DNA from 2 places in the Rothia sp. CCM 9416 genome. Region 1 is predicted to be linked to the other one. Evidence: riboswitches for the same ligand, from Rfam matches in the RefSeq annotation. Region 1 holds a riboswitch; the other holds the start of a gene.

Region 1 (5,191 bases):
CTGCCTATTCAGAATGTCTGCAAGGGGCTTTGACGATTACCCGCCAGCAGGAGTGTGCTCAAGAAATGAGCGACGGACTCTTCAAGCAGATGATGGGTAACTAGCCTCACCTGGGCACCGTATGAGAAGCCCCGCCCCGCGGTGTGCGGTCTGGGGCTTCTTGAGCAGAGATTCTGCTGATGCGCTTATAATTTGGGTTCTTCCTCAGCTTGATCTTGAAGCTGCTGATTCCAACGGCGGCGCAAGGACTTAGGGCGTTTGACCACGGGGGCGGACTTCTTAGTAGGTTCCGCCTGCCTTTCTTCAGCATCGGCCAAGCTCTTAGGGGCCTCTGCCTCAGAATCAGTTTTTTCTGTTTCTTCGTCGTCCGTTTCGGGCTCTGTTTCAGGCTCAGCATCGGCTAAGTCTTTATCTGCCCTATCGGTCTGTTCTCGGGGAGCGTCCATCGGGGAGTTCGAATGGGCTAGGTTTGGTTCGGTCTCAGGACTGTTTTCTGAAGCTTCCTCTTCCTCACCCGCCGGGTATTCATCCTTCTCACCCTGATCGCTGACCGCTGCCGCGGCTTTTTTCTTTTCTGCCCGTTCAGCGACACGCTTGGCCTTGGCTTCGGCCTTAGCCTGCTTCTTCTGGGCACGGGTGGGCTTCTGGTCGGCAAATCGCTCCAGTTCAAGGCTGCTATCACGGACCAGCAGATGAGCCAAGCCCAGGCCGATTATCAGACCCAGTACCAGCAGAAGGGCACCGCAAGCGCCGAACAGCAGGGGTGAAGGCCCGACCTCGGTAAAGCGACCAAGCCCCAGGGAACCGTGAGCGGCCCAGCCCAGAAGGAAGAGAAGAATAAAGGAGGGAATAAAGGCAAGCGCGGCAAGGCCCAGGGTGGACAGCGGCCAGGAGATCCAGCGGAAGCGAATCTTAAGAGAAAGCCACTCATCAAAGTGGTTTTCTCCCTCGCGGAAGAACCACCAGCCACCCACAGCACCTGCAATCAGGGGCACCGCCAACCCGATGTAGCCCCAGGGTTCAGCGGTATGCGGAAGAGCGCCCAGTACGGGGAGGGAGGGCATGATGCCCACGCTGGTGCCGGTGGGGCCTACGGAGGTCCCCACGCCCAGGGAGAAGCCCGCGCCGGAGCTCCAGGCCATAGAGTAAATCACCAGGTTCAGGAGCAAACCTAGCTGTAGGAGCGTCAGGGCAAATCCGCCCACTGCCCCGGAGTGCAAAGCCTGGTAAAGGCCCACCACCTTGTCCCAGTGCACAAAAAGACTGGTCACAAGGAGCAAAGAACCACCGGCAACATAAGCCATAACCCCCACCAGGGAAGCCCGAACCATAGCCCAAATATAGGATCCGGCCCAGCGTGAGTACTGGCTAAACTTCTTGACCCAGTCGGCGGCATCCACACCAATCATGGCAGCTAGGGACCGCGACTCAGCAAAGCCCCCGGCAAGAATACCCAGGGCAGTCACCCACAGGGGAATGATAGCCGCAAGCACCGGTGAGGTGGTGAAATAGTCATCGGTAGATATCAGGCTGATGCCGGCGCTCACCAGCGAGTAGGCCACCATGCCACCTACAAGAGGTTCCCAAAACTGGCCCTCGTAGCTAGCACGGGCCAGCCTGCGACCCGACCTGTAGCACAGGGCCAGCGGAATAAGAGTGAGGCCCAGTGGGACCAGGCTCATCGTCCCAGACACCGCCGAAAAGCTACCCTGCGCGGGTATGTTCATATTCAGGGGGACACCGTGGACCAGCAACCAGATATGGCCCGCCACGGACAGGGCGCCGGCAACGGTATCGGTATTAAAACCGTTGGTGTACCAGACCGCTGTGAGCATGAGCCCAACGGTGATATAGGAGACCAGGGCAACCAGAGCAAGTTCAACGGCGCCCTGAAGCCACAGGGGCATGGGAAAGGTTCTTTTGGGGTGCACGGTGGTATTCATCGCCTTTCATCATGTCATGTTTCCTGTCTCTACGCCTGGTCACGAACCGTAAGAATACTAGGTGCGGTGAAAATAACCTCAACCACGGCAGACAACGGACGATATTGCCGGGGAGTAGAGTGTCCCTATGAGTATCGAGAACACCTATGTTTTGGTCACCGGCGCTTCTGCCGGCATCGGCGCCGAGTTCGCCCGGCAGTACGCCGCAGCGGGCTATAACCTGGTGCTGACCGCGCGTAGGGAGAAGACCCTAGAAAATCTGGCTGGCCAGCTCCGCTCAACCTACAGGGTAGAGGTTGAGGTCATCCCCGCGGACCTACTGGTTTCCGGTGACGTTCAAAAACTCGTTGACCGGCTAGCTCAGGCTAAGCGCCCGGTGGAAATTTTGGTCAATAATGCGGGCTTCGGTTTGGGCCAGCCTTTTGAGGAGGCCCCCGCCCAGCGGCATCTGGATCAGGTGCAGGTCCTGGCAGCTGTCCCCCTTCAGCTCATGCACGCCGCAATCCGCGCCATGCTCCCAAGGGGCAGGGGCCGCATTATCAATGTCGCATCGGTGGCGGCCTTTACACCAGGTGGCACCTACTCAGCAGTCAAACGGTTTATGGTAGTTGTCTCAGAGTCAGCAAATATCCAGTACCGGGACCGAGGTATTGATGTAACCGCCCTCTGCCCGGGCCTGACCCGCTCGGATTTTCATCATGCCATGGGGCAAGAACAGCCCAAAGTGCCGGGCGTATTCTGGCTCAGCCCCCAGCAGGTAGTTACCGAAGCCATAGCTGCGGTCAATGCCGGTAAACCGGTCTGTGTGCCCTCCCTGCCCTATAAGGTAGCAGCGGGTATCTCGCAGATTATCCCCCGCAGGGCAGTGGCGGCGCTGATTTCCCGCACACGGAACTATTAGAATCCACAGGCTGGGGGTGCTCTTCCCTGCTTAGTCCTCCCAAGGGTTAACAGCGCTAACCCCCCAGGTGCGGTAGACATCGGCTTTCCCCGAAATAATCTCAAGCCGGTGCACGGTCGCTGTGGCCGCCATCAGCCCCTCCAAAGCGGCCCTTGCCAGGGGAGCCGGGCACTCAGAGCCCACCGCCTGCAAGGGCCTCTCAGCATGACGACCAGCCCACTCCAAAGACACCCGCGTGTCCACCTCAAGGAGGTGGTCACCAAACCGGTCAATCAGCTCAGCCAGCCACCGTTCAGTCTCCGGGTAGGGGTAGAGCCCTTTAAGCTCGCCCAGGCTTAGCACCGAGACGTACATGGTGCGGTAGGAGTTCCGGCGCAGGCAGTTCACAACCTGCTGGTGAGGGGTAGCCTTGCGAATCTCGGCAAGGACATCAGAATCAAGGAGCAGACCGACGTGGCTCATGCAACTTTCAGCGCACCGTACTCAGGGGCTGGGATACCGCTGGGGTTAGGAGCCAGAAGGAAGTTAAGGAACTCACTGCGCTCATTCGAGATACGCGCATAGTCCTGAATACTGATAGCGACAAAACCACCGCAGGCAGGCGTAGCAGCTGCAGACCTGTTCTTTTGAAGAGTGACATGGGGGCGGGTGTTTGACATATCGCCGTTGCGCTTAAGGTGCGCATTCCTTTCGAAACTTGCTCTTGTCTACACCAAACAGCGCCAATATGCGCGATGAAGACCGCTTCGTCATCCGAGCCACCCGTGAACATGGGGTTGGCGTTCAACCAAGTCGGAGCTTGACAGTTGAATCTCTTGAAGCTGGTATAACCATAACTCACACCGCAGGCACCTGTAAACTCTTGCCCAGATTTTTTAAAACGTGACCTCCCTCTCATCTTCTGGTGCCAGCTTTCATCAGCGTGCGATACGCTAGAAGACTAGGTCTATTTACTCCGCACGCGTGAGGTTTTTTGTGGCAGATTCAGCACCATTTCCCGACATCCCAGTCACAGCACCCGCCATTATTCGGCAGGTGGGCTCAGGCACCTACACCCGGGGGCAGGGCGCTATGCGGAAAGGGAGCGTTATCCGCTACCACTACGACGAAAACGAACGGGTTCTCGAAGGCCAGGTAGCAGGCTCAACAGCCCAGCCCTACAGCACCCGAATCACTTTCCCGGCCCAAGTTGCGGCAGGCTCCTACTCCTTTTCTGCCACCTGTTCCTGCCCCGTGCTCCACAATTGCAAGCACGCTGTGGCGCTCATGCTGACCGCCATCGACCGTTCAGCCAAAGCCAAGCGGGCGCTCACGGCCTCATCAAGCACCTGGACCACCCGCGCTACTGAGAGCGGCCGCACCCGACCCAGCGCAGAAGCCATGCGGGAACTCGAAAAATTTGGCATCACCACCGCCTCATCTCTGGCTGCCCCCCAAGACAGCCTGCCCCTTGAGCAACCTGCTCCCGCCGACAGCACCCCGGACCAGAGCGCCCTACCCACCTGGCGGCGTACCCTGGCCCATTCCCTAGCCGCCCGCCCCGGCTACGACAACCGCAACCACGGAGTATCCGGTGCCCTTGACCTGCGCCTGACCGTCCCCGGCAAATATGGCTGGACCAAAAGCAGCGGCTCACCCCGCATCACCATTGAAGCTCGCCCCCTGATGATGGGTGCCCGTGACCGCTGGATTAAAGGCGGGCTAAGCTGGGAAAAGTTCTCGGGAAACGCCGCGGGCTCCGCCGGAACCGGACTGCTAGCTGAGCACGCCACCTGGTTCAACGAGTTCTACGCCGTCATTCGCGGCTCCCAATCCATATACACCTCCCACCGCGACTGGGCATCGCTTTCCACCGTAGATTCATCCCTACTCTGGCAGATGCTCCGGGCCGCCGACGATATCAACCTGCCCATTCTGCTCCACGGCAAAGAAACCGGGCTGGTCATTGCCGACACCCCGCAGGTAGAACTGGAACTCACGCCCGTCCCCGAACGCGGCAGCTCCCAGGACGCCCTCCAACTCACTCCCCTGCTCCGCTGGGGCTCCTACACCATTCCGGCAAGCTACACCCACAAGATGGGCACCAACCGGCAGGGCTTAATCGCCCTGGGTGGGAGTGCCCAAGCTAATTACGTAGAAGCTGCCGCCGCCGCCCGCTGGGACTCCGCCCTGCCCTCGGCACTAGCCCATGTGGAGGAAAGCGCCCCCATTCACACCGGCCAGCCAGAAACTCAACAGGCCCACCAGGCACCCGTGCCCCACCAGCACCGCCCTCGCTGGCTCAGCCCAGAAGCCGAGCTAGTCCTTATTCCGCTGGACGAACCGCTCGATGCCGTCGCCGAATCCC
Region 2 (5,191 bases), 180 kb from region 1:
TTCCGACCGAAGACGGCACCGCTCTCTGGCAACTGGCGGGGCTGGCCTTAAGGGTGTTGCCGAAGAGCGGTGACCTGTTTAAGGCTGGTGTTAAGGGTATTGCCAGAAACAGCAAGGTCCCAGAGAACCAGACTTACTTGGTCAGCTTGGCTGCAAGGTAGGCGGTGACCTGGTCCAGTGAGACGCGCTCCTGGGTCATGGTGTCGCGCTCGCGGATAGTGACAGCCTGGTCTTCTAGAGTGTCAAAGTCCACGGTGATGCAGAAAGGTGTGCCGATTTCATCCTGGCGGCGGTAGCGGCGGCCGATTGCACCGGCGTCGTCATAGTCGATGTTCCAGTTGCGGCGTAGCTCATCGGCCAGTTTCTTGGCGGTAGGAACCAGGTCTTCCTTCTTGGACAGGGGCAGGACGGCGGCCTTGACAGGCGCCAGTCGCGGGTCGAGCTTAAGGACGGTGCGCTTGTCTACGCCACCCTTGGTGTTGGGGGCTTCGTCTTCTACATAGGAGTCTACGAGGAAGGCCATCATGGAGCGGGTCAGGCCAAAGGAGGGCTCGATGACGTAGGGGACGTAGCGTTCGCCGGTGCCCTGGTCGAAGTATTCGAGTTTAGCGTTGGAGTGTTCGTTGTGGACGCCCAGGTCGTAGTTGGTGCGGTTGGCTACGCCCATGAGTTCGCCCCATTCGCCGCCCTGGAAACCGAAGCGGTATTCTAGGTCCATAGTGCCTGCGGAGTAGTGGGCGCGGTCTTCGGCGGGTACATCGAATTTGCGCATGTTGTCGGGGTTGATGCCGAGGTCTACGAACCAGTTCCAGCAGTCTTCGATCCACTGGTCGTAGTATTTGGGTGCGTCGTCGGGGTGGACGAAGTATTCGATTTCCATCTGTTCGAACTCGCGGGTTCGGAAGATGAAGTTGCCGGGGGTAATTTCGTTGCGGAAGGCTTTACCGATCTGGCCGATACCGAAGGGCGGGCGTTTGCGGGCAGCGGTGACGACGTTGTTGAAGTTGACGAAGATGCCTTGGGCGGTTTCGGGGCGCATGAAGTGCAGGCCCTCTTCGTTGTCAACGGGGCCCAGGTAGGTTTTCATGAGGCCGGAGAAGTTTTGGGGTTCGGTCCACTGCCCCTTGTTGCCGCATTTGGGGCAGGTGATGTCGTCCATGCCGTTTTCGGGCTGGCGGCCCTTCTTCTCAACGAAAGCTTCGATGAGGTGGTCTTGGCGGTGCCGGGAGTGACAGGACAGGCACTCAACTAGGGGGTCGGTGAAGGTGGCGACGTGGCCGGAGGCTTCCCAGACCGCCTTAGGCAGGATGATGGAGGAGTCGAGGCCGACCATGTCTGCGCGGCCGCGGACGAAGGTCTGCCACCACTGCTGGCGGATGTTTTCTTTGAGTTCGGCACCGAGCGGGCCGTAGTCCCATGCGGAGCGGGAGCCGCCGTAGATTTCACCTGCTTGGAAGACGAATCCGCGTCGTTTTGCCAGTGAGATGACGTTATCAAGTTGTGACTTCGGTGCCATGTTTTTTGGTTTCTCCTGTGAGCCTGCGCCACCGGTTGTGGCGTGCTTGGATTGTGGGGGCGGTGCCCGGTTGGGCACACTGCCTTTAAGCCTACCGCACCGGTTGAAGGCGGGGAACCAACTGGTCGCTAGACTGGAGGCTATGAGTATTGAGTCTGTGTTTATTCGTGATGAGATGATTCGGCTGGGCCAGTTTTTGAAGCTGGCGAACCTGGTGGAGAACGGGGTTCATGCCCGTGAGGTGATCCGGGACGGCCTTGTTAAGGTGAACGGTGATATTTGTGAGCAGCGTGGCCGCCAGTTGCATGCTGGGGATAGGGTGACTCTCAATGGGGTCACGGTGCAGGTGGCGCACGACTAGGTAAGCGTGAACTCAGCACCCTAGCGGCCAAGACCCTTAACGCCAGCCCCGAGCCAGTTGGTCGCTAGGGTGCTGAGCCAAGGGCCTCAGCCTAGGCTTTGCTCTTTTGTGCCCTAGTACTGGCGGGCTGTTTGGCATGATTCAGCCCGCCGGTTTTCTCTTTAGTTCAAGATGTTCTCGCGGATAAAGGTGCTCATGTGCGCTAGTTCGCTGGGGGCAATCCCGTGGCCGATGCCCGCGTAGAGGTAGTCGGTGAGGCTGGTGTGGTCTTTGACCCATTCTTGGGTGAAGCTGACCTTTTCGGCAGTGATGATGGGGTCAGCTTCGTCCCGGCCCCAGAACAGTGGTAGAGGTTGAGCGGTGAGCTCGGCATCTTTGAAGTAGCCCTCTCCCCCGTCGACCACATAGCCGGACAGCCCAATCACAGTGCGCACCAGGTCGGGCCGGTGGCGGGCAATGCTGGTTGCTATGGCCATACCCTGGGAGAAGCCAAGCAGGTTGAGGCTGCGGTAGTTGGCGGCAAGGGGTTCTAGCCATTCCAGGACGTAGTCCACGGCCAGTTCGATGGCACGGAACCCTACGGTTTCTAGTTGTTGGTTGAGGGGCCACCACTGGTAGCCCACGGCGGGTGCGCCAATGAAGGCGTCCTTGGCGTCGGCGGGCAGGGCGTAGCCTACCGGCTGGGGTGCCCGTACTGAGGCGTAGGTGATGCCCTCTTGGGGCAGGTGGTTGACCAGGCCCATGAGGTCTTGTTCGTGGGAGCCGTAGCCGTGCAAGAGGACGACCAGGTGGGTTCCCCGGCGGAAGGGCTCGGCTTTTGAATACTCAGCAACATGCTGACTCATGACACGCTCCTCGGTGAGTCTGTAAGTCCGGCTTATGGGTGAAGCGTAAGCAACCTACCCCGCCAGGCGAATTTTGCCAGCTGCTGCGATTAGCTGTTGAGTTCTAGGGGTAGCTTGCGGAGCTTGCCTCGGTCTTTTCGTACCCAATTTATCACCGGCGGAGCTTACTTTAGGCTACCGCCCACAGGTGCTTTTTGTGGGTTACTGACCCTAGCCTGTCAGCGGCGTCCTGGGCTTCAAGACTGCGGGCAAGGATGCGTTCGAGTTGCTCGTGTTCAATCAGGAACCCGTCGTACCGGCAGGGTGAGTGAATGACCTCAGGCTCAACCGGTTGCGGTAGTGATGCGGCCATAATGTGGGAGTCGGAGGGGAAGAAGAGCCTATCTGAGTCAACGTAGGCAATGGTCCAGTGGCAGGTAGAAAGCGCCAGTGCTCTCAGCAGCCCGCTCCTGTCACGGCCAAGGTCGTGAGAGAGCAGGGCTTCATTGATAGCTAGATAAGAGTTAGCGTCAAACCGTGCGGTCAGTTTCTGGCCGTGGTAGTCCAGATAGTTCTCTACCTGGTAGCGGCCACGGTCAGCCGGTAGGCAGTGGAGAATGTTCTGTTGCTCCTGGGCATCGCGGCCAAAACGAAAGTTTAGTTCGGCGGCGCAGCGGTAGGTGGTGTGGGCGATCCGGCGGGCCAGGGCCAGGGAGTCCACGAACCTCTGGGCGGTAGCGGAATCAGCGTCTTTGAGGGTGAAGTCAACGATGGCACCGGCGCCCTTGGGTAGGTACTTCTGCGCCAGGGTGTAGTAGGGGAGGTTTTTAGGCCGGAGTAAGTCACGGACTCTACTGCCGGGTGCGCCTGCAGGTAGTCTGCCACCTTGCGGGCATTCTCTACGTGGCGTTCGACGCGCAGTGAGAGGGTTTCCAGGCCGATAGCGATGTTGAAGGCGTTGGTGGGTGCGATGGAGGAACCCAGGTCACGCAGCAGAGCCACGCGGGCTTTGAGGATGTAGGAGAGGTTGACCCCAAAGGCACCGTCCTTGCCCAGGTCGCGGGCGTAGACCAGGCCCTGGTAGCCCTGATCGGGCTGGTTGAAGAGGGGGTAAAGGTTCTGATGCCCTCGGGTGAGTTAGTGAGGCACATCGGTCCCGCGCTTGCACACCCGGTTCTCGGTGAGGTGTGCCAGGTCTTCACCCAGGGCACCCCACCGCGAGTGGAGGGTTGCCGGCCAGCTAGCTGGGGCTTAGCGCTGGCTCTCATGACCTGCTTTTAGTTTTCCCTTTCGAACGGTCGTTGGTCAAGATGCTGTTTTAAAAAGTCTTCATGTGTCTGTTTATTGCGTAAGTTACGATGGGGGGGCGGGCAGGGTTGCCCGCCGAGGCTCTGATACGGGCTGCCCTGCCCCCACTTTGGGTTACTTATGGGTAACCCCCCGGGGTAAGAAAGGTGACCCAGAAGAATAACTGGCTACAATGTTCACAAGGTATTATTCCCACCGTAGGTTAAGGAGCCTCATGCCCGTACCTGTTCTTGAGTTTGAATACAGCACGCTCCAGACTCTGATTGATACTTTCAAGGCAACTAAGGAGTCTTTTGAGGGCTTTTTGGAAAGCAAGGCTCCTACCCCGGCGAGTGCACACGACCCTGTGGCTGAACATCACGCCGCGGCCCTGGGAGGGCAGGAGAGCTCTTTGCTTTCTGACGCTGCAGAATCTTTCCAGAATGCGCAGGATGGTGCACAGGCAGCATACGATGCCTTTAAGATTGCCGATGGGGCAGAAGGGTAGGTGGCATGATGGGTTCACGTCCATCGGATTGGTCTCCTCTGACAGGTGGCGACCCTTGCCCTGGTGATCCTGATTCTTGGCAAGCGACCATTAACCACTGGTCTACCCGCAAAACCGAGATTGATGCTATTAGAAAAGTTTTAAACCGCGGTAGGTGTATTGACGGTAGGAGTAACCGCATCACCAAAATTGAGCATACCTTTGAGCTGGGCGCCACGATGTGTGAGAAAATCTCCGGTGAGTTTCAGCGAGTTCACGATGTTCTGACTGACTGGCAGAAGAACCTACGAGAGATGCAGGAAAAGGCTGACGCGGCTCTTTCGGTAGCTCGACAGGCCCAAATTCACAAGGAAGAAGCTCAGGATAAACTCCGCTTTTATGAACGTCATTCCCTCACTTCCGCACTGGGGCGGTTGTCCGCTGATCTAAGCGGTTCAATGATTTTTTCTCTTCGCCAGGACATCTCAGAGGCAAATGCTTGCATTGCTACCCAGCAGGCTGTGGTTGATGAGATTCGGGAGCAATACACGTCCCGGTCAGCAACCGCCGTTAATGGATACAATATTTCGGGTATTGGTGGCATCTTTGTGGATCGGTCTTCTGGTGCTTCTGGGCTGGCTCCTTTCTCGTCTGCTGATGAGGTTCTTTCTTTCTTCCTGGGTTTTGATGCTCAGGCTCTGACTCTTGCTTTCGAA

The links. Region 1 has a riboswitch for S-adenosylmethionine ahead of ACN080_RS00255 (nuclease PIN). Riboswitches for the same ligand answer to the same signal wherever they lie in the genome.
Region 2: it holds a riboswitch for S-adenosylmethionine, as region 1 does, so the genes downstream of both, ACN080_RS01055 (PLP-dependent transferase) here and ACN080_RS00255 (nuclease PIN) in region 1, are expected to answer to the same signal.

Annotation. Positions count from the first base shown of each region.
Region 1 covers NZ_JBLXXR010000001.1:56,971-62,161, reverse strand. Annotated here, with positions in the region: gene ACN080_RS00275 (hypothetical protein) at 1-104, shown strand, start outside; gene ACN080_RS00270 (DUF6350 family protein) at 186-1,907, opposite strand; gene ACN080_RS00265 (SDR family NAD(P)-dependent oxidoreductase) at 2,071-2,844, shown strand; gene ACN080_RS00260 (plasmid stabilization protein) at 2,875-3,306, opposite strand; gene ACN080_RS00255 (nuclease PIN) at 3,303-3,503, opposite strand; SAM riboswitch class IV at 3,539-3,665, opposite strand; gene ACN080_RS00250 (SNF2-related protein) at 3,820-5,191, shown strand, end outside.
Region 2 covers NZ_JBLXXR010000001.1:232,684-237,874, reverse strand. Annotated here, with positions in the region: gene ACN080_RS01070 (glycine--tRNA ligase) at 134-1,516, opposite strand; gene ACN080_RS01065 (RNA-binding S4 domain-containing protein) at 1,659-1,877, shown strand; gene ACN080_RS01060 (alpha/beta hydrolase) at 2,039-2,722, opposite strand; partial or broken gene ACN080_RS01055 (PLP-dependent transferase) at 3,387-3,814, opposite strand; SAM riboswitch class IV at 3,855-3,973, opposite strand; gene ACN080_RS01050 (hypothetical protein) at 4,224-4,496, shown strand; gene ACN080_RS01045 (alpha/beta hydrolase) at 4,502-5,191, shown strand, end outside.